3 regions of the Cedecea sp. genome follow, and region 3 is predicted to be linked to each of the others. Evidence: predicted binding sites of a transcription regulator. Region 3 holds the regulator's gene; each other region holds the start of a gene.

Region 1 (7,456 bases), on a different contig from region 3:
GCGCTTATTTTTCTCAAGGCAGGCTAACGGATTTTTACTTGAGGTTGGTTGAAATCGTTCTATGGCATGCCGGGATTGCGGCGCAGCTTCCGGGGTTTATGCATCCGGGCGCGGGGCTTTCAAAAATATGCCTGAAAGCCCCGGTTTCATTGACTTACTGCACAAATGCGGTCAGGCGGTTAAAGATGCCCGGGTCGTCGGCGTGGCGGATTATCTGCACCACATCCTCCAGCTTGTCGACCTGGCTGACCATCTGCTCCAGCCGCTGGTCGTCCCCCACCTGCAGCCAGATGCGACTCTGGTCCCCTTCCGGCAGCGGCAGGCAGAGAATGCCCTCGACGTTGAACGCCCGACGGGCAAACAGGCCGCAAATATGTGACATCACGCCCGGGTGGTTGCGCACAGTTAGTTCCAGAATGACGGTTGACTGTTTAGCGATAGATTGTTTAGTGATTGATGGTTGCATGGCTTACTCTCCAATCATCTGAGTGTTGGCGGCACCCGGCGGCACCATCGGGTAGACTTTTTCATCCGCGTCGATGCGAACGTGAATCAGGCAAGGGCCCGGGCGAGAAATCGCCTCCTGCAGCGCGGCGTGCGGATCTTCCGCCTTGTTCAGGTCACAGGTCGCGAGGCCAAAACCGCGCGCGATAGTAATGAAATCCGTCATGCCAGGATAGGTCGCGGCGAAGATATTCTGCTGGTAAAACAGCGTCTGCTGCTGGTGTACCAGCCCCAATGCCTGGTTGTTCATCAGGATGATTTTCACATCCAGATTGTTTTCAGCGGCGGTGGCCATTTCCTGGATATTCATCATCAGGCTGCCGTCGCCGGAGAAGCACAGCACCTTGCGGCCAGGCTCAGCCAGCGCCGCGCCAACCGCGGCCGGTAAGCCAAAGCCCATGGTGCCCAGCCCGCCCGACGTCAACCACTGGCGAGGACGATTGAGCGGATAGGCCTGAGCCACCCACATCTGGTGCTGGCCTACGTCGGTGGTGACGATAGCTTCGTCATCCACACACGCCGCTGCGGCTTTGATAAGCCCGTAAGGCATCAGCGGGTTGTCCGCGCCCGGCGTGGCAAACGGGAACTCGCGCTGCAAGTCACCCACCGTTTGCAGCCACTCGCTGCGCTGGGAAGTTTTGGTTTGCGGGATAAGCTGGCTCAGGACTTCACGCACGTCGCCGCGAATAGCCACGTTAGCCTGCTTAATTTTGCCCAGCTCGGCGCGGTCGATATCGACGTGGATAATTTTTGCATTCGGGCAAAATTCTTCGGTTTTACCAATCGCGCGGTCGTCAAAGCGAGCGCCAAGCACGATCAGCAGGTCCGCTTCGTGAAGGATAAAGTTGGTACTACGCGCCCCGTGCATCCCCAGCATTCCCAGGGAAAGCGGGTGCTGCGCGGGGATCGTGCCCAGCGCCATCAGCGTCATGGTTGTCGGCAGCCCGGCTCGCTCCGCCAGCTCACGCGCCTGCTCCGCCGCGCCTGCGCTGATGATTCCGCCGCCCAGGTAAAGCACCGGACGCTTAGCGTCGTTGATCATCGCCGCCGCACGGGCGATATCCTGATGGTCAAAAGCCGGAGCAGCCGAAGGCGCGGCCACCGCAGGCAGTTCGGCGATGTCGATTTCAGCGGTCTGAATGTCTTTTGGAATGTCGATCCATACCGGGCCAGGGCGGCCAGACTGCGCAATGCGGAAGGCGTCGGTAATCACCTGCGGCAGCTCGCTGATGCTGCGCACCAGGTAGTTATGTTTGGTGATAGGAATGGAGATGCCGTAGGTATCAACTTCCTGGAAAGCATCGGCGCCAATCATCGAGGTTGGTACCTGGCCGGTGATACAAACCAGCGGGATGGAGTCGAGACGCGCGTCGGCGATGGCGGTAACCAGGTTAGTCGCACCCGGCCCGCTACAGGCAATGCAGACCGCCGGTTTGCCACTGGTACGCGCCATGCCCTGCGCCATAAATCCCGCGCCCTGCTCGTGGCGAGCCAGTACGTGGCGAATGCGGGTGCTTTGGCTCAGGGCATTGTAGAGCGGCAGAACGGTGCCGCCTGGAATGCCGCTAACCGTGGTGATCCCGTGATGCTCCAGCATTTTTACAATCAGCTGAGCGCCGGTGATGCGTTGTGAGGGTGTGTCCGAAATTGCCATGCTCCAGTCCTTCTAATAAGCCGGTTCGCTTCTGGGCAGGCACTTAAAACAAGAAACCCCGCCCGGTTTGCGCCGGCGGGGTTTGGAATCGATGCGTTGATTCAGTCCCTACGGCGCATTGCCGACGACCACCACCACACGCACGACGACCACCGCGGCTGGTAGCGCGGTAAGTAGTAGGGTCGAAGTTGGCAGGGAATGGGTCATGGGTTTCCTGAATCTGTGTTAAAAGTCGTCATTGATAAAATCACACTCGCCGGTTTCGCACAACAGGATTTTTGCTGGCCGCTAAAAAACGAGCGAAATGTCACATTTTTGTTAAATGCTAAGTTTTAGCAGCAGCGTCCGCCGCCTTTACCGCCGTAGCGCGCATCCTGACGTTCGCGGAAAAACTCTTCGTAGGTCATGGGAGTTTGCTCCGGATGGGTCTGGCGTATGTGCTGCACGTAGTTGTCGTAATCGGGTACGCCAATCATCATTTTTGCGGCCTGGCCGAGGTATTTCCCGGCTTTGGCGAGATTATCGAACATAGTGTCTCCAGTGTGCGGCCCCTCACCCCGGCCCTCTCCCCAAAGGGGAGAGGGGGGAATAAAGAAGCCTGATCTATCCCCTCTCCCAAAAGGGGGGTGGGGGAATAAAGATGCCTGATCTATCCCCTCTCCCTTGCAGGGAGAGGGTTAGGGTGAGGGTAAAAATCAATGCACGCTTTTCGCCTGCGCCACGATCTCCTGATAATTCTCAGGCATCGGCTCGTACGGCGTCTCACTCGACGTTGGTTGGTCAGACTTCAGCGCTTTGAGCGCGGTTTTCAGCGAGAACCAGCCGAGCACCACAACTACCACCATAAAGAATATGGTCAGCCCCGCGTCCAGGCGGTTATTGAACACCAGTTGGCTAAGCTGCGACTGCGTGTACTGCGCCGGAATATTCCCGCTGTCGATCATCGCCTGGAATTTGTTGGCGATAGCCAGGAAGCCCACTTTCGCATCCGAACTGAACGCTTTTTGCCAGCCTGCCGTTAAAGTACAAACCAGCAGCCAGGCGGTCGGCATCAGAGCAACCCACGCATAGCGCTGCTTCTTCATCTTGAACAGCACAACCGCACAGAGCATCAGCGCCATGCCCGCCAGCATCTGGTTGGCGATGCCGAACAGCGGCCACAGCGTGTTGATGCCGCCCAGCGGGTCGACCACGCCCTGATGCAGGAAGTAGCCCCATGCCAGTACGCAAAGCCCGGTTGCAAGCAGGTTGGCCGGCAGCGAGTCGGTTCTTTTCAGCCCGGGTGAAATGACTCCCAGCAGGTCTTGCAGCATAAAGCGCGCCGCGCGAGTCCCGGCATCCACCGCCGTCAGGATGAACAGCGCTTCAAACAGAATGGCAAAGTGATACCAGAACGAGACGTCCATCAGCCCGCCCAACGCGCCGTGCAGAATGTACGCCATCCCCACGGCAAGCGTTGGTGCCCCGCCGGCGCGAGAGATAATGCTCTGCTCGCCGACTTCACTGGCGATAGTGGTCAGCGTTTCCGGGGTGATATGGAAGCCCCACCCGCTCACCACCTGCGCGGCAGAAGCCACAACGTCAGCCGTGCCTGCCGGAGCCAGTACGGCCATCGGGCTGTTCATCGCGAAGTACACGCCAGGGTCGATAACACAGGCCGCCACCAGCGCCATGATGGCGACAAAGGATTCCATCAGCATGCCGCCGTAGCCAATGAAGCAGGCCTGATTTTCATTCGCCAGCATTTTCGGCGTGGTGCCGGAAGCTATCAGCGCGTGGAAGCCAGAAACAGCCCCGCAGGCGATGGTGATAAACAGGAACGGGAACAAGTCACCGCTCCAGACCGGGCCGGTACCATCGATGAATTTTGTTAATGAAGGCATCTGCAGCGTCGGGCGCATGATCAAAATGCCGATCGCCAGCCCGATGATGGTGCCAATTTTCAGGAAGGTGGAGAGGTAGTCGCGCGGCGCCAGCAGCAGCCACACCGGCAGCACTGAAGCCACAAAGCCATAGCCCACCAGCATCCACGTCAGCTGTACGCCGGTATAGTCAAAGTACGGTGCCCAGGTTTCACTCTCCGCCACCCAGCCGCCGGAGATAATGGCAAATACCAGCATCACCAGGCCAATCACCGACACTTCGCCAATGCGCCCCGGGCGCAAATAGCGAATATAGACGCCCATAAACAGCGCCAGCGGGATGGTAAAGGCAACGGTGTATGTACCCCAAGGGCTATGGGTCAGCGCCTTCACCACGATCATCGCCAGCACGGCCAGGATAATCACCATGATCATAAAGCAGGCCACTAACGCGATAACGCCCGCGGTGTTGCCCATTTCTTCTTTAACCAGCTCCCCCAGAGAGCGCCCGTTGCGGCGCGTGGAGACAAACAGCACCATAAAGTCCTGTACGGCTCCTGCCAGCACCACGCCCGCCAGCAGCCAAAGCATGCCCGGCAGATACCCCATTTGCGCAGCAAGTACCGGCCCCACCAGCGGCCCCGCCCCAGCAATAGCGGCAAAGTGGTGGCCAAACAGCACCTTTTTATCCGTTGGGACGTAATCAAGACCGTCATTGTTCCGCACGGCCGGCGTCATGCGCGTGGCATCCACCGTCAGCACGCGTTTCGCGATAAACAAACCGTAGTAGCGGTAGGCAATCAGGTAAATACAGACGGAGGCAATGACAATCCACAGCGCATTTATCTGCTCACCACGATTCAAAGCGATGTAGCCGAGGGCAAATGCGCCTATCAAAGCAAGCACGACCCAGACGAGGTGTTTCCCAAATCTATCCATCAATTTTGTCCGTTTTCTAAGTGGATACCGAGAGTTGTTACATTTTTTATCTAGCCTGGAATAGCGGTTCTCACAATCTGAAGCGGGCAAAACGCGGGGCATTTACCTCAGTTTGTTAATGAGATCACCTAAATATGTATCGCAACCGTAAAGTCGGCAGGTCAATTGTGGAATATCAGATTGGTGAATGGTTAACGCGGGGATTGATAACCAGGGATGATTAATTAGCGGAATTAATTGGTTTCAAATGCCAACTGAGAAAGACATTGATAATTATTTTCATTTGCAATAGCGTGTTTCCGCACTTTCAACTCCAGACACTTTTGCCGCGTCCTTCCTCATTTCGGAAAGGAGTTTACGGGACGCAGGCGGTGACACTCAGGATAAATAATGAACAATACATTATCGTACTCCCTCGCCACGTTGGTGAGTCTGGGCCTCTACGGCACTGCCTTTTCGGCGGCAGCAGAGACGGCACCCGTAGAAAATGAAGACACGCTGGTCGTCACCGCTGCCCAGCAAACGCTGCAGGCACCCGGCGTGTCGATTATCACCTCCGAAGAATTAAAGAAGCACCCTGTCGCGCGTGACGTCTCTGAAATCATTCGTACCATGCCAGGGGTTAACCTTACCGGCAACTCTACCAGCGGGCAGCGCGGCAACGGCCGCCAGATTGATATTCGCGGCATGGGGCCAGAAAACACGCTGATCCTGATTGACGGTAAACCGGTCACCAGCCGTAATTCCGTCCGCCTTGGCTGGCGCGGCGAGCGTGATACCCGAGGCGATGCCTCGTGGATTCCGCCTGAAATGATCGAGCGTATTGAAGTCCTGCGTGGCCCGGCGGCGGCTCGCTACGGTAACGGCGCGGCGGGCGGCGTGGTGAACATTATTACCAAACGCAGCAGCAACGAGTTCCACGGCAGCTGGAATACCTATTTCAACGCGCCGGAACACAAAGACGAAGGCTCGACAAAACGCACCAACTTCAGCCTGACGGGGCCGCTGGGGGATGACGTCAGCTTCCGGCTTTACGGCAACCTGGACAAAACGCAGGCGGATGCCTGGGACATCAACCAGGGACATCAGTCGCTGCGCACCGGATCCTACGCCAGCACGCTTCCTGCCGGCCGCGAAGGGGTTATCCATAAAGACCTGAACGGGCTAATCCGCTGGGAGTTTGCACCGATGCAGGCGCTGGAGTTTGAAACAGGCTACAGCCGCCAGGGCAACCTCTACTCGGGTGATACACAAAACACCAACAGCAACCAGTTGGTGAAGGATAACTACGGCAAAGAGACTAACCGCCTCTACCGCCAGAACTATGCCGTCACCTGGACCGGCGGCTGGGATAACGGCGTCACCACCAACTCCTGGGTGCAGTACGAACACACCCGCAACTCGCGCATGAACGAAGGCCTGGCGGGCGGCACGGAAGGGATCTTCGCCAATAATCAGTTCTCGGATATCGACCTTAGCGATGTGCTGCTGCACAGCGAAGCGAGCATTCCGTTTGACCTGCTGGTGAACCAAAACCTCACCCTCGGCAGCGAATGGAATCAGCAACGCATGAAGGATGGTTCGTCGAACAGCCAGTCATTGAGCGAAGGCGGTGCGATTCCGGGTATGTCGTCCACCATCCGCAGCCCTTATTCGAAAGCAGAAATCTTCTCCCTGTTCGCCGAGAACAACATGGAGATAACCAGCAGCACTATGCTGACGCCGGGTCTGCGCTTCGATCATCACTCCATCGTGGGGAATAACTGGAGCCCGTCGCTGAACCTTAGCCAGGAGCTGGTGGAAGACCTGACGCTGAAGCTCGGTATTGCCCGCGCCTACAAGGCGCCAAGCCTGTATCAGACTAACCCGAACTACATTCTCTATAGCCGTGGCCAGGGCTGTGCCGCGAGCGCAGGGGCCTGTTACCTGATGGGCAACGAGGATTTGAAAGCCGAAACCAGCGTCAACAAAGAGATTGGGCTGGAGTTCAAGCGCGACGGCTATCAGGCCGGGATCACCTGGTTTAGAAACGACTACCGCAACAAGATCGAATCCGGTTATTCGCCTGTTGCCTCTAACAGCAAGAAAACCGATATCTATCAGTGGGGCAACGTGCCAAAAGCGGTTGTGGAAGGGCTGGAAGGCACCATTAATCTGCCGCTGACGGACACCGTAAGCTGGAACAACAACCTGACTTATATGCTGCAAAGCAAAAATAAGGAAACCGGCGATCGCCTGTCGATCATCCCGGAATACACCCTTAACTCGACGCTGAGCTGGCAGGTTCATCAGGATGTTTCGCTGCAAAGCACCCTGACCTGGTACGGCAAGCAGGCTCCGAAGAAGTACAACTACAAGGGCGAACCGGTTACCGGCAGCGACACCAACGAGGTCAGCCCTTATAGCATCATTGGCATGAGCGCGACCTGGGACGCGACCAAAAACGTCAGCTTAACCGCCGGCATTGATAACCTGCTGGATAAGCGCCACTGGCGCG
Region 2 (7,456 bases), on a different contig from region 3:
TGGAGCGTGTTCTGTAGCCCATGCCGCTGAGCGAGAAAATCAGCCAGCAGCGCAACGCTGCGGCTTTCGGCAATTTTGGCCTGCGCACAGTGGCGGAACGCTTCCAGCGTCGCGGGTTCAGCTACCGTTTTACTGGCGACCAGCCGTTTTGACGGTCGGGTAGCCGGGGCCTCGGCGACATCGCTTGGCAACAGCAGATAACCCGGACGCTGCTGCCTGAGAGCCTCAAGAATCACCCGATCAATTTCGCTGCAGGCGTTGGCCGCGGTCAGCGAAGCCTGGGCCACCGACACCTCGGAGGCAATGCGCTGGAAATGCTGGAAATCTCCGTCGCCCAGCGAGTGGTGCAGCAGTTCTCCGCGCTGCTGGGAACGGGTATTTGGTGCGCCGACGATATGGATAACCGGCAGATGCTCAGCGTAGCTCCCCGCCACGCCGTTAACGGCGCTCAGCTCGCCGACGCCAAATGTGGTCAGCAGCGCAGCCGCGCCTTTACAGCGGGCGTAGCCGTCGGCCGCATAGGCCGCGTTGAGCTCATTAGCACAGCCCACCCAGGCAAGCTGCGGGTGGGCAATAACATGATCCAGAAACACGAGGTTATAGTCGCCAGGCACGCCGAAAAGATGGCTGATGCCGCATTCGTTGAGCCGGTCGACCAGATAGTCTGCCACACAGTAGCGCATAGGATTTTCCTTCTATGAGGGCTTGCTGTGAGTATTGAGTAACCGGGATCGGTGTCGAGAATATATCCAATTTTGGGGGTGGAACGTGGAATTTACAGTGGAATACGGCGTATTCTGATGCACATTGCGGTTGTGAAAACGTATACACTCATTTCACTGTTACCTATAAGGATGGCAATAATGACCTGGCAGCCTGACCCCGAACGCTATACCTCCATGGAATACCGTCGCTGCGGCCGCAGTGGCCTGAAACTGCCCGCTATTTCACTTGGCCTTTGGCATAATTTTGGCGACGAAACGCTGCTGGAAACCAGCCGCCAGCTGCTGAGAAAGGCGTTTGATCTCGGTATTACTCATTTCGATCTCGCCAATAACTACGGGCCACCTCCCGGCTCGGCTGAGTCCAACTTTGGCCGTATCTGGCGGGAAGATTTTCATCCATACCGCGACGAGTTGATTATCTCCACGAAGGCAGGTTACACCATGTGGGACGGGCCTTACGGCGACTGGGGATCGCGCAAGTATCTGATTTCCAGCCTTGACCAAAGCCTGCGGCGTATGGGGCTGGAGTACGTGGATATCTTCTATCATCACCGTCCGGATCCGGAAACGCCGCTCGAGGAGACAATGCGCGCCCTTGACCATGTCGTACGCCAGGGCAAAGCGCTGTACGTCGGAATGTCTAACTACCCGGCAGAACTGGCGGAAAAGGCCATCGAGATCCTGAACGATCTGGGTACCCCCTGCCTGATCCACCAGCCGCGTTACTCGATGTTTGAACGCTGGGTTGAAGGCGGCCTGCTGGATCTGCTGCAAAGCAAAGGCGTCGGCAGCATCGCCTTTTCCCCTCTCGCCGGCGGCCAGCTCACCGACCGCTATCTGGCCGGCATTCCCGCTGACTCACGCGCCGCCAGCGGCAGCCGCTTCCTCAATCCCGACCAGATAACCGAAGAGAAACTGAGCAAAGTCCGCAGGCTCAATGTGATAGCGGAACAGAGAGGGCAGAAGCTTTCGCAGATGGCATTAGCCTGGGTACTTCGCGACGAAAAGGTTACCTCCGTACTGATTGGCGCCAGCAAAACCAGCCAGATCGAAGATGCCGTTGGCATGCTAAGCAGGCGTGGTTTCAGCGAGCAGGAACGCGCTGCAATCGAGGCCATTTTGGTGTAAACGCTTACCTTCTCTCCCTGAGTCAGCCGCTAGCTTGTGCAAAAAGTGCTGCCGTCTTTGATTTAGGAATTGTGTAGTTCATCGGACTGTTTGTCGGTTTGTAATATTGTGTTAACAAGCCGCAACACGGCTAAGAGAACCAGGGAGAGAAAGTATGTTCAGGTCATTAATGCTTGCCCTTGCCTTACTGGCCGCGGCGCCGATGGTGGCTAACGCGGGTGAAATCACCCTGCTGCCGTCGGTTAAGTTACAGATTGGCGACAGGGATTATCGCGGTAATTACTGGGACGGCGGCAGATGGCGCGACCGCGACTACTGGCACCGAAACTATGAATGGCGCGATCGCGGCTGGCATCACCACCGTGGCTGGAACAAAGGCTGGGATCGCGGTCGCAACAGCTACGAACGCGGATACCGTGAAGGCTGGAGAGATCGTGACGACCATCGTGGCAGAGGCCATGGACACCACCACTGACAAAAAAGGGCTGGATTATCCAGCCCTTCTTTCTTTATTTGGCAAGATTAGTTGCCAAACAGCGTCCCGAAGATTAACCACAGGTTGAGCGCCACCACCACTGCCACAATCGCCCAGCCGACAAGCTTCACCCAGCGAACGTTAACCAGGTCTCCCATCAGCTTTTTGTCGCTGGTAAACACCAGCAGCGGCACCAGCGCCAGAGCAATCCCGAAGCTCAGCAGAACCTGGCTCATCACCAGGATACGCGTTGGGTCGAGCCCCATCATAATGACCACGAAGGACGGCGCCATGGTAATAGCCCGGCGAACCCACAGAGGGATATAAAAGCGCACAAACCCCTGCATCACCACCTGCCCGGCCAACGTCCCGACGACCGTTGATGACAAACCAGCCGCCACCAGGCTAAGGCCAAAAATCGTGGCCGCCGCATGGCTTAGCAGCGGCTCCAGCGTTTTATAGGCATCTTCCAGCTCGGCAACGCCGGTGTGCCCGGTAAAGTGAAACGCCGCTGCGGCGGTCGCCATCATCGCCAGATTAACAAAGCCGGCAATGGTCATAGCAATAGCCACATCCCATTTGGTCGCGGAATAGCGCTCTGCCCGATTTCCCGCATGCAGGTGCTGGGTCAGTGAAGAGTGCAGGTAAATCACGTGCGGCATGATCGTAGCACCCAGCACGCCCGCGGCAAGATAAACCGCTTCAGAGGTTGGCAGGCTGGGGATTAACATTCCTTTGCCCAGCTCCGCCACCTTCGGCTGGGAGAATATCAGCTCAACGATGTAGGCCGCGGCCACAAACAGCAGCAGCCCGCCAATCACTTTTTCCAGCGGCTTCTGCCCCCGACTTTGCAGCATCAGGATCAGGAAGGTGGCGATCCCGGTCAACACCGCGCCCTGCAAGAGCGAAACGCCAAGGATAAGCTTGAAGCCGATGGCTGCCCCGATAAACTCGGCGAGATCCGTCGCCATCGCGATAATTTCCGCCTGTACCCAGTAAATCCACACCAGCGGACGCGGGTAATGGTCGCGGATTTGCTCCGCGAGGTTTTTGCCGGTGGCGATCCCCAGCTTGGCAGAAAGCACCTGAATCAGCGCTGCCATCAGGTTTGCCCACACCACCACCCACAGCAGCTGGTAGCCGTAGCTCGCCCCGGCCTGAATATTGGTCGCGAAGTTACCGGGATCGATATAGCCGATAGCGGCGATAAACGCCGGCCCCATCAGCGCCAGCCGTAGCTTGCGCGCGGTGCGCCCGGTATTGCTGTCAATGCGACTGCTTGTCATCTTCTGCCTCTGAGATATAGCCTTTGCTATGTTTCATGCTATCAAAATGAGAATGGTTATCAAGTTCATTTAATACGGGGAAATTGATTTCTCTGATAGCTGAAAACGATATGCAGGAGGCGTGAGATGGTGGATCTGGATGCCGGTTAACGGATTAACATTTGACCAACGTGTAAGCTGTTAACCAGCTATCCTAACGTAACTTTTAGCTTCTTTACTTAACATAGCAGAAATGTATGGTGGATCACTATTTTTGCGTTCCGTCACAGCTCATCACTATAGTGTGGAATTGATCTCGTTTTCTTATTGCTTGTTACATAGAATGTGCAACGAAATTAAACCTGCCTCATATTTGGAGCAAATATGTCCCGCGTTTTGCACTTTGTTTTAGCGCTTGCTGTGGTCGCGCTGCTGGCTTTGCTGGTTAGCCCTAACCGCAAGCAAATTCGTATTCGCTTTGTCATTCAACTGTTGGTGATCGAAGTATTACTGGCCTGGTTCTTCCTGACTTCCGACGTCGGCCTGGGCTTTGTAAAAGGCTTCTCCGAGATGTTCGAGAAACTGCTGGGCTTCGCTAACGAAGGGACAAACTTTGTCTTCGGCAAAATGAACGACGAAGGCCTGGCATTCTTCTTCCTGAAGGTGCTGTGCCCTATCGTGTTCATTTCTGCGCTGATCGGTATTCTGCAGCACATCCGCATTTTGCCGATTGTTATCCGCGCTATCGGTACCGTGCTTTCTAAAGTCAACGGTATGGGTAAGCTGGAATCCTTTAACGCCGTAAGCTCGCTGATTCTGGGACAGTCAGAAAACTTCATCGCCTATAAGGATATTCTCGGCAAGATGTCGCGCAACCGCATGTACACCATGGCGGCAACCGCGATGTCTACCGTGTCCATGTCAATCGTGGGCGCGTACATGACTATGCTGCAGCCAAAATACGTGGTTGCCGCGCTGGTGCTGAACATGTTCAGTACCTTTATCGTGCTGTCGCTGATCAACCCGTACCGCGTGGATGAGAAAGAAGAAGACCTGCAGATGTCTAACCTGCACGAAGGTCAAAGCTTCTTCGAAATGCTCGGCGAGTACATTCTGGCAGGTTTCAAAGTGGCAATTATCGTTGCCGCTATGCTGATTGGCTTCATCGCGCTGATTTCTGGTCTGAACGCGCTGTTCGCGGCCGTGCTGGGCATCTCCTTCCAGGGCATTCTGGGCTACATCTTCTACCCGGTTGCATGGGTAATGGGCGTGCCGTCCGGCGAAGCGCTGCAGGTAGGCAGTATCATGGCGACCAAACTGGTTTCTAACGAATTCGTTGCCATGATGGATCTGCAGAAGATTGCCAGCTCCCTGTCTCCACGCGCTGAAGGTATCCTGTCCGTGTTCCTGGTTTCCTTCGCTAACTTCTCTTCTATCGGCATCATCGCCGGTGCGATTAAAGGTCTGAACGAAGAGCAAGGTAACGTGGTTTCCCGCTTCGGCCTGAAGCTGGTTTACGGTTCTACGCTGGTGAGTATCCTGTCGGCGTCTATCGCCGCGCTGGTTATCTGATTATTGCGTATTAAAAAGCCGGTGCTGGTCACCGGCTTTTTTTATGCCTGCGATTCTGCCTCGCCACTCCAACACACTCTATTGCGCCCCTGCTGTTTCGCCCGGTACAGGCGAATATCCGCCTGGCTCTGAATGTGTTCCAGGTCACCCTCAGGCGCTTCTTCATGGGAAGCAACACCCAGCGAAGCCGTGACCAGCAGCGTAGTGTCATTCTCAAGTTTTAGCGGCGTATTCACCAGCATTTTGCGTACCCGCTGCGCCACGGCAATCGCCGCATGAAGATCGGTATTGGGCAGGTAGATACAAAACTCTTCGCCGCCTATACGCCCGACAATATCCTGGGTGCGGATCGCCTGCTGGATGCAGCGCGTGGCATGGATAAGCACCCGGTCGCCGACCTGATGCCCAAAGCGGTCATTCACTTTTTTGAAATGATCGAGATCTAACTGAATCAGGGAGTAATCCACATACTGCGGGCTTATGCGTCCAGTCGTCTCAAAGAACCCACGCCGATTAAGGACGCCGGTCAGGTCGTCATGGAGCGCGTGTCGGTGCATTTCCTGCTGCAGCTGTCCCATATTACGAATCAGCCGGCAGATCATACGGTGCGAGCCAAGCAGGATAAGAATGACGGTCAGCCACATCACCACCAGCAGGATGCTAAAACGCCCAAAGTCCTCATGCAGCCCCTGCCCGATCGTCTGGATACTCACCAGAATGGCTCCCGTCCCCCTCACTTGACCGAAAGTGACGTAGGCATAGCCAAAGCGCAATGTTCCGCGGGATTTGTCAGTCAGTTTTTCAAGAATAGCCAGCCGCTGCTTTTCGCTGAGGTGATAGCCATTCTGTGAGCCAACCGGGCGCGTTAGCGGGTTCATCTGCTCATCAAAAAGCAGATAGGCGCTTTGCGTATCTTCCGGCAAAGAACTCGAGAGGAACAGCCGCAGCGTTTGGGTGGTAACCGCAATGCCAAACAGCCCAATCCATCTGTCGTCAAAATCGACGGGGAGCGAGCCGTTAATCAACGTTTTCCCGGTATTGGCGATATTTTGCCGCGTCCAGAACGGCTCACGCCTGGGGTTTAACAGCGGTGAGCCGAGAACAAACGAGCCCTGCTTTGCCAGCGGGTTAGCGCTTTGGACAAGCAGCGTGTTCACATCAGGCGACAGGGAAGCAATAAAGGCGCCGGAGCGCGACATGTAATAGATACTGGAGGACAGGCGGTTACTCCCGCCAGCCAGCGGGAAGAGATCCTGAATGTCACGTAGCGCCTGATACTCGCGCCGGGTTAATCTTTCGCTTTCATCTTCAGATTGATTCTTAAAGTACAGAACGCTATCGGGGATCGGTAAGCTTTGAATATGCAGCGGCGACAGTGTCTCTTTGTTACTGGCTCTGGAGGTCAGCTGCGACAGCGGCGTAAACTGCGGCTCATGCAGCGTTTCAATGAACATTCGGCGCAGGTAGCGCAGGTTGTCCATTTGATATTGAGATTTGCTTTCAAGCCTGGCGGTGACGCTTTCAAGATGGCTGAGCTGGCTGGTGCGATAGCCGTGGTTGAACAGCTCGCCCTGCTGCCAGAACAGGAACGTTATCAGCAGAAAGAGCGACAAAAAGCACACATGGGTTATGCGTAATGTCTTGACCAGTGGCTGGTGAATATAGCTCATCAACGATGTGCTCACGGTGATTCCTTTTTATGGCGCAAAGGAGTGCGATCGGTGCGTCAACTGCTGTAGCGGCTCGGGTTTCCCCACCAGATAACCTTGCAGGAACTGTACACCAAGCTGCAACAGGATTTCGCGTTGCTCTTCCGTTTCGACATACTCAGCGACAACGGTCAGCGGTTTGGCCGCCGCCAGTTTGCAGATGGATTTCACGATCAGTCTGTCCATGACATCGCTGGTGATATCCCGGACAAAACAGCCATCAATTTTAATGATGTCCGCCTGCAGTTTTTTCAGACGCTCATAGTTAGCGTAGCCTGTCCCAAAATCATCAATAGCAATCCTGAAACCGTTCTCACGCAGTAGCGCAATATTTTGGTTAGAGGTGTCGGAGTTGGAGAAGGCCTGCTCTTCCGTGACCTCAATAACCACCGCGCTGGTTGGCACCTTATTAGCGTCAAACTGCGCAACAATCTTTTGAGCAATGTCTTTTTGCATCAGCGTGAGCGGCATCAGATTGACCGAGAAACGTGCCTGCCGCGTATCGCCGGGGTGCTTAGCAAGCCACGCCAACAGCATCTTCATTACCATCATGTCAAAACGGGTACTGAGGTTAAACTCGGC
Region 3 (7,456 bases):
AACCTGCTGGTGACCGAGAAGATTGTTGAAGGCTGGGATGACCCGCGCATGCCGACTATCTCCGGCCTACGCCGCCGTGGTTACACCGCAGCTTCTATTCGCGAATTCTGTAAGCGCATTGGTGTGACCAAGCAAGACAACACCGTGGAAATGGCTTCTCTGGAATCCTGCATCCGTGACGATCTCAACGAGAATGCACCGCGTGCAATGGCCGTTCTGGATCCGGTAAAGGTAATTATCACTAACTACCCTGAGGGTGAGGAAGAGACGGTCACCATGCCGAATCACCCAAACAAACCTGAGATGGGCAGCCGTGAAGTGCCGTTCAGCCGAGAAGTCTATATCGATCGGGCTGACTTCCGCGAAGAAGCAAACAAGCAGTACAAGCGCCTGGTGCTGGGCAAAGAAGTTCGCCTGCGTAATGCGTATGTGATCAAAGCCGAGCGTGTTGAAAAAGATGCGGAAGGCAATATCACCGAACTGTACTGCACCTATGACCCGGAAACCCTGAGCAAGGACCCGGCAGACGGTCGCAAAGTTAAAGGCGTGATCCACTGGGTGAGCGCCGCACATGCGTTGCCGGTTGAAATCCGCCTGTATGACCGCCTGTTCAGCGTTGCAAACCCAGGTGCTGCGGAGGACTTCCTGTCGACCATCAACGCTGACTCTCTGGTTATTCGTCAGGGCTTCGTTGAGCCAAGCCTGCAGAACGCAGAAAAAGGTAAGGCTTATCAGTTCGAGCGTGAAGGTTACTTCTGCCTCGACAGCCGCTATGCGACGGCCGAAAAATTGGTGTTTAACCGCACCGTTGGCCTGCGTGATACCTGGGCTAAAATCGGCGAATAATTACTGTAGATAGCCTGATAAAAACGCCGCGGAATGCGGCGTTTTTTCTTTATTAGTACATGGTATTAACCTGTAGTACACATTCGCGATGCGAATTAATTCTCATTTACACACGCCTGAGTTTATCCCCACGCTACATCATGTTTTTCCCGTAATCTTCTGATGCTTATAATGAAAGCGCTCTCAAAAGTATTTTGTGTTCCAAATAAGTAGAATTATGGCCTAATAAACTTCGGTGTCATTTTGTTACAAATGCACATAGATTATGTGCTCTCTGTCATACTCCAGGAAATCTCTCATACAAAATCATTGATAATTCGCGTCGCGAAAAATAGTCTATGAGCAGCAGTAATGCGGGTGAGTAATGTAAAAACCGCTTTTAGCCGTTAGGCAATTTTACTTTTTTCGTCATTGACGCTTTTCACGTCAGACGATGATTTTTACGTCAAAGAGGAATTTAACTATGCGTACGTTTAGTGGCAAACGTAGTGCGCTTGCTCTTGCTATTGCAAGTGTTACCGCTCTTTCAGGTTTTGTTGTTGCTCCGCAGGTTAGCGCTGCGGGCTTTGTTGATGACTCAACGCTGACCGGTGGCGTCTATTACTGGCAGCGCGAACGTGACCGTAAAGACGTGACTGACGGTAAGTACAAAACTAACCTGTCACACTCAACCTGGAACGCTAACCTGGACTTCCAGTCCGGCTACGCAGCCGACATGTTTGGCCTGGATATCGCCGCTTTCACCGCCATTGAGATGGCCGAAGACAGCGCCAGCGGCCACCCAAACGAAATCGCATTCTCCTCTAAAAACAAAGGCTACAGCGAAGACTACTCCGGCGATAAAGGCGGCATCAGCCTTTATAAAGCGGCCGCTAAATTTAAGTACGGCCCGGTCTGGGCTCGTGCGGGTTATATCCAGCCAACCGGCCAAACGCTGTTAGCGCCGCACTGGAGCTTCATGCCTGGTACCTATCAGGGGGCTGAAGCTGGGGCGGCATTCGACTATGGCGATGCAGGTGCGCTGAGCTTCTCCTACATGTGGACCAACGAGTACAAGGCTCCATGGCATCTGGAAACGGACAAGTTCTACCAGAACGACAAAAAGACCAAAGTTGATTATCTGCACTCCATCGGCGCGAAATATGACTTCAAAAATGACCTGATTCTGGAAGGGGCATTTGGTCAGGCTGAAGGTTTTGTTGACCAGTACTTCGCGAAAGCGAGCTACAAATTTGACGTTGCAGGCAGCCCGCTGAGCACCAGCTACCAGTTCTACGGCACCCGTGATAAAGCCTCTAACAACACCATCAACGATATTTATGACGGTACCGCGTGGCTGCAGGCGCTGACCTTAGGCTACAAAATTGGCCAGGTTGACCTGCGTCTGGAAGGGACCATGGTGAAGGCAGAAGGCCAGCAGGGTTACTTCCTGCAGCGTATGACGCCAACCTATGCCTCTTCAAACGGCCGTCTCGATGTATGGTGGGATAACCGCTCTGACTTCAACGCCAACGGCGAAAAAGCCGTGTTCTTCGGTGCGATGTATGACCTGAGCAACTGGAATCTGCCGGGTTGGGCTGTTGGGGGCTCCTATGTTTATGCATGGGATGCAAAACCAGCCACATGGGCGCTTGATGCTTCCGGTAACCGTCAGGATATCGCATCCAACAAGATCAAAGAGTCTTCATACAGCCTCGACGCAATGTACACCGTGCAGGAAGGCCGTGCGAAAGGTACGCTGTTCAAACTGCACTTCACTCAGTACGACAACCACTCCGATATCCCAAGCTGGGGCGGTGGTTACGGCAACATGTTCCAGGACGAGCGTGACGTGAAATTTATCGTTATTGCTCCGTTCACCATCTTCTAATGCTAAATCGGGCGCGCAAGCGCCCGTTTTTTATAAGGAACTGAACATGAAAAAAATCCTGCTGGTTACCGCCGTGGCTTTCACGCTCTCCGCCTGCGTTCAGCCCCCGGCTCCGCCGGAAGATTCACATCTGAAGCAGGCTTACAGCGCTTGTATCAATACCGCAGAAGGCAACCCGGATAAAATCGAAGCCTGCCAGAGCGTGCTGAACGTACTGCGCCAGGAAAAACAGCACAAAGCGTTTGTTGAAAAAGAGACCGTGAGCGTGCTGGATTATCAGAAATGCATTCAGGCAAGAAAGAGCGGGAATGATGAAGCCGCGAAGGTTCGCTGCGATAAAATCTGGCAAGAAATTCGCGCGAATAACAGCTGATTACGTTTTTTCAGTCAATAAAAAAACCGGCAAGGGAAACCTGCCGGTTTTTTGCTTTTAAACGCCACCTGTTCGGCAGCGTTCGTTAATGCGGATTACTTATTTAGGATCGTGCGCGGTGTCGTCTTCGCGGCAGTCGCCTTCGGCACAGTGTCCGTACAGATAGAGACTGTGGTTAGTCAGGCGGATACCGTGGCGTGTGGCAATTTCACGCTGGCGCGATTCAATAGAATCATCGCTGAACTCGATTACTTTGCCGCAATCGAGGCAGATAAGGTGATCGTGGTGATGCTGCTGGGTCAGCTCGAAAACGGACTTGCCGCCTTCAAAATTATGGCGGGTCACGATCCCGGCATCGTCAAATTGGTTCAGCACGCGGTAGACCGTCGCCAGGCCTATTTCTTCGCCCATGTCGATCAGACGTTTATATAAGTCTTCCGCGCTGACGTGATGATTTACCGGCTCTTGCAGCACTTCGAGGATTTTCAATCGCGGAAGCGTGACTTTCAAGCCGGCCTTCTTTAATGCGGTATTGTTGTCAGTCATGCGGAAAGTGTCCTGTTGCTTAACGATTCGCTCAAACTGCAGTGAGCGTAAAGAGTAATGCGTCTCATTATAGAACTGCTGCTTCTAAATGGGAACCGCAAGTATGGTGCAAAATGAGGCTGAAAAATCGTGGCGGCGTCGCCATTTACAGTAATTATCAGCCAAGCTGTCAGGAAGACATTGTACAGGGATGTACAAGAAAGTTACAAACTTGTAGCAATTATTTTCATTGCTACAAGCTATCAAGATGGCGCAAACGCTGCATTTGCGCCAGGCAAATCAGGCGTTAATAATATCGGCCAGATTCAGTTCTTCAGAAATCTGTTTGACCCACTTCTCAACGCGCTCGGCGGTCAGTTCCGGCTGGCGGTCTTCGTCGATGGCCAGACCGACAAAGTTGTCGTCGTCTGCCAGGCCTTTTGACGCTTCAAAGTGGTAGCCCGCGGTCGGCCAGTGGCCTACGATAGCGGCGCCGCGCGGTTCGATGATATCGCGAATGGTACCCAGCGCATCACAGAAGTATTCCGCGTAGTCTTCCTGGTCACCACAGCCGAACAGCGCAACCAGCTTACCGTTGAAATCGACTTCTTCGAGAGTCGGGAAGAAATCGTCCCAGTCGCACTGCGCTTCGCCGTAGTACCAGGTTGGGATGCCGAGCAACAGAATGTCGAAACCTTCGAGATCTTCTTTGCTGCTTTTAGCAATGTCATGCACCTCAGCAACGTCTTTACCGAGCTGTTTTTGAATCATTTTTGCGATATTTTCGGTGTTACCGGTGTCGCTGCCGAAAAAAATGCCTACGATTGCCATGAGTAAAATAACCTCTTGAAACTTAATAGTATGCTGGCCGTTCAATGCCCACGTATAGGGCAATCATAGCAGAACAGCTCCACCAGCGGAAACAGCTATCACGCCGGGGTGCACAGTCTGCAACATGGTTTTGCTCACCCTTTTGAGATTTCAGATGACGGGCAGGGCAGCAGAAAGAGCTATCCCAGCTTTTTAAGCTGCTCGAGCAACATCTCTTCGATCAGTTCGCTACGACTGATGCTGCGGGCGTCGGCAAGCTGGTTGAGGGCGTCGACCGCATCATTGTTCAGTTTTAGCTCAACTCGCTTCAAACCACGCACTTTGTCGCGCTTAAGCTGATTGCGTTTATTAATACGCAGCTGCTCATCGCGCGAGAGCGGATTGGTTTTAGGCCGCCCGGGGCGACGCTCGTCCGCGAACAGATCTAATGTAGTACGGTCCGTTTGTTCTTTTGCCATGATTAGGATACTGACAGGAAATTCTGGCTGCAGGGGCAGGGTGCCGGTGCAATTAAGCGCGCCATCATACATCAGCGCGCCATTCCCGCCAACGCGTTAGCGACTTCTGCTGGCCGGTCGTTCTGTTTTTAATCAGTTTTTCGGTTCCGCGTCGATAAATCGGTGAATTGCGCGTAAAACTGCCTCCGGTTTTTCAGCGTGAACCCAGTGGCCCGCGCCAGCGATGACGTGCGCACGAGCCTGCGGGAACTGACTTAAAAGCGCCTCGCGGTGGCTTTCATCAACATACGGCGAGTTCCCGCCGCGGATGAATAAGGCGGGATGCTGCCAGGCGGGAACGGGTTGCCAGCCAACGATACTTTCGTATTGCTGCCAAAGCACCGGCACGTTGAACTTCCACTCGCCGTCGGCAAAAGACTTCAGCAGAAACTGAATGACGCCTTCTTCTTCTACGTGTTCGCGCATGATCTGCGCCGCCTGCTGGCGAGTCTCAACGCCTGCTTCAGTGACCGCACGAATCGCCGCAAAAATCTCGTCGTGACGGCGAACCTGATAGTTAACCGGCGCGATATCAATCATCACCAGTTTATCGATGCGCTGGGGGGCAAGAGCCGTCAGCGCCATCACCACTTTGCCGCCCATAGAGTGACCGATAAACGTGGCTTTCTCGATACCATAATCATCAAGCGTGTCCAGAACGTCGCCGGCCATTGCGGCATAGCTCATATCGTCGCTGCGCGGAGACAGCCCGTGGTTACGCAGATCTATTTGCAGCAAAGTATGATCTTTACCCAGATCCCGCGCCAGCACGCCGAGATTATCCAGGCTGCCAAACAGGCCATGGATCAGTACGATAGGGGAATTGCTATTCGATTGTTGCGCAGTTTGCAGGCGAGCATTTAATTTCATGGCAAAGTTCTTTATTTTGGTTCGTTTGGTTAGGGTATCATGTTGGCATTCCTGCGGGCGTGCGGCAAATATTCAGTTTACTCTGACTTTGAGTCGCCCCTCCTGTTCGCTGTTGGGATTTGACCCTATACTCCCAACGACTTGTATTCAGAAAAGATATCGTACTGGATTAAGATGAAAACAATCGAAGTTGATGACGAGCTTTACCGCTACATTGCCAGTCAGACTAAGCACATTGGCGAGAGCGCGTCAGACATTTTACGGCGTATGCTTAAATTTACCGCCGGGCAAACACCAGCAGCCACTCCTGCACCCGCTGCGCCTGAGCGCTCTGCGGCTCCCGTTGTTGAAGAGAAGCCTGCGAACACCGCTCGTAATCGCGTGCGCGCCGTTCGTGAACTGCTGCTTTCGGATGAATATGCTGCTCAGAATAAAGCCGTAAACCGCTTTATGATGGTGCTGTCCACGCTGTATCAGCTGGACGCGAAAACCTTCGGCGAAGCGACTGAATCCCTGCATGGCCGCACTCGCGTCTATTTTGCCGGTGATGAGCAAACGCTGCTGGCAAACGGCAATCAAACCAAGCCTAAACATGTTCCGGGCACCCCATACTGGGTGATCACCAATACGAATACTGGTCGTAAATGCAGCATGGTTGAACACATCATGCAGTCAATGCAGTTCCCTGCGGAGCTGATTGAAAAGGTTTGCGGCACTATTTAAAAACCTGGCGTCAGTAAGGAAGAGCCAATGGCTAACCACGATCGTGCGGGCCAGCCTGCACAACAGAGCGATTTGATTAACGTAGCCCAGCTTACGGCGCAGTATTACGTGCTTAAGCCTGTGGTGGGTAATAGTGAACACGCGGTGAAATTCGGGACTTCCGGCCACCGCGGCAGTGCGGCGCGTCATAGCTTTAACGAACCTCATATTCTGGCGATTGCGCAAGCTATTGCTGAAGAGCGTGCGAAGAATGGGATCACCGGTCCGTGCTATGTGGGCAAAGATACCCACGCGCTGTCCGAACCTGCGTTTATCTCCGTGCTGGAAGTGCTGGCTGCCAACGGCGTGGACGTCATTGTGCAGCAGGATAACGGCTACACCCCAACGCCGGCGGTTTCTAACGCCATTCTGGTGCACAACCAAAAGGGCGGCGCTCAGGCGGACGGGATTGTTATCACGCCATCCCATAACCCGCCGGACGACGGGGGTATTAAGTACAACCCGCCAAACGGTGGCCCGGCGGATACCAACGTCACCAAAGTGGTCGAAGATCGCGCTAACGCGCTGCTGGCCGATGGTCTGAAAGGCGTTAAGCGTATCTCGCTGGATAAAGCCTGGGAAAGCGGCCACGTTCAGGAGCAGGATCTGGTGCAGCCTTTCATCGAAGGGCTGGTGGATATCGTCGATATGGCCGCGATTCAAAAGGCAGGCCTGAAGCTGGGCGTTGACCCACTCGGCGGCTCCGGTATCGAATACTGGCACCGTATCGCGAAGCACTACAACCTGGACTTGACCATCGTTAACGATCAGGTCGATCAGACTTTCCGCTTTATGCACCTCGATAAAGACGGCGCAATCCGTATGGACTGCTCCTCCGAATGTGCAATGGCTGGCCTGCTGGCGCTGCGCGACAAATTCGAT

The links. The regulator Fur, encoded in region 3, represses iron uptake genes when iron is present. The targets are predictions, from matches to a motif close to ATAATAATGAGAACNACTATCAA.
Region 1: the regulator Fur is predicted to act here: its motif matches at 5,226-5,248, upstream of VGM55_RS08050 (TonB-dependent siderophore receptor).
Region 2: the regulator Fur is predicted to act here: its motif matches at 3,655-3,677, upstream of VGM55_RS03655 (Nramp family divalent metal transporter).

The regions. Positions count from the first base shown of each region.
Region 1 is NZ_DASYBS010000050.1:81,915-89,370, reverse strand. It holds gene ilvN (acetolactate synthase small subunit) at 155-439, opposite strand; gene ilvB (acetolactate synthase large subunit) at 470-2,158, opposite strand; gene ivbL (ilvB operon leader peptide IvbL) at 2,267-2,365, opposite strand; gene VGM55_RS08060 (YbdD/YjiX family protein) at 2,491-2,688, opposite strand; gene cstA (pyruvate/proton symporter CstA) at 2,854-4,959, opposite strand; gene VGM55_RS08050 (TonB-dependent siderophore receptor) at 5,350-7,456, shown strand, end outside.
Region 2 is NZ_DASYBS010000025.1:6,205-13,660, forward strand. It holds gene VGM55_RS03640 (alpha-keto acid decarboxylase family protein) at 1-683, opposite strand, end outside; gene mgrA (L-glyceraldehyde 3-phosphate reductase) at 864-1,853, shown strand; gene VGM55_RS03650 (DUF2502 domain-containing protein) at 2,008-2,328, shown strand; gene VGM55_RS03655 (Nramp family divalent metal transporter) at 2,376-3,632, opposite strand; gene VGM55_RS03660 (NupC/NupG family nucleoside CNT transporter) at 3,978-5,165, shown strand; gene VGM55_RS03665 (diguanylate cyclase) at 5,207-6,850, opposite strand; gene VGM55_RS03670 (EAL domain-containing protein) at 6,863-7,456, opposite strand, start outside.
Region 3 is NZ_DASYBS010000065.1:89,071-96,526, reverse strand. It holds gene glnS (glutamine--tRNA ligase) at 1-846, shown strand, start outside; gene chiP (chitoporin ChiP) at 1,310-2,716, shown strand; gene chiQ (ChiQ/YbfN family lipoprotein) at 2,763-3,089, shown strand; gene fur (ferric iron uptake transcriptional regulator) at 3,189-3,635, opposite strand; gene fldA (flavodoxin FldA) at 3,915-4,445, opposite strand; gene ybfE (LexA regulated protein) at 4,625-4,903, opposite strand; gene ybfF (esterase) at 5,036-5,812, opposite strand; gene seqA (replication initiation negative regulator SeqA) at 5,987-6,535, shown strand; gene pgm (phosphoglucomutase (alpha-D-glucose-1,6-bisphosphate-dependent)) at 6,563-7,456, shown strand, end outside.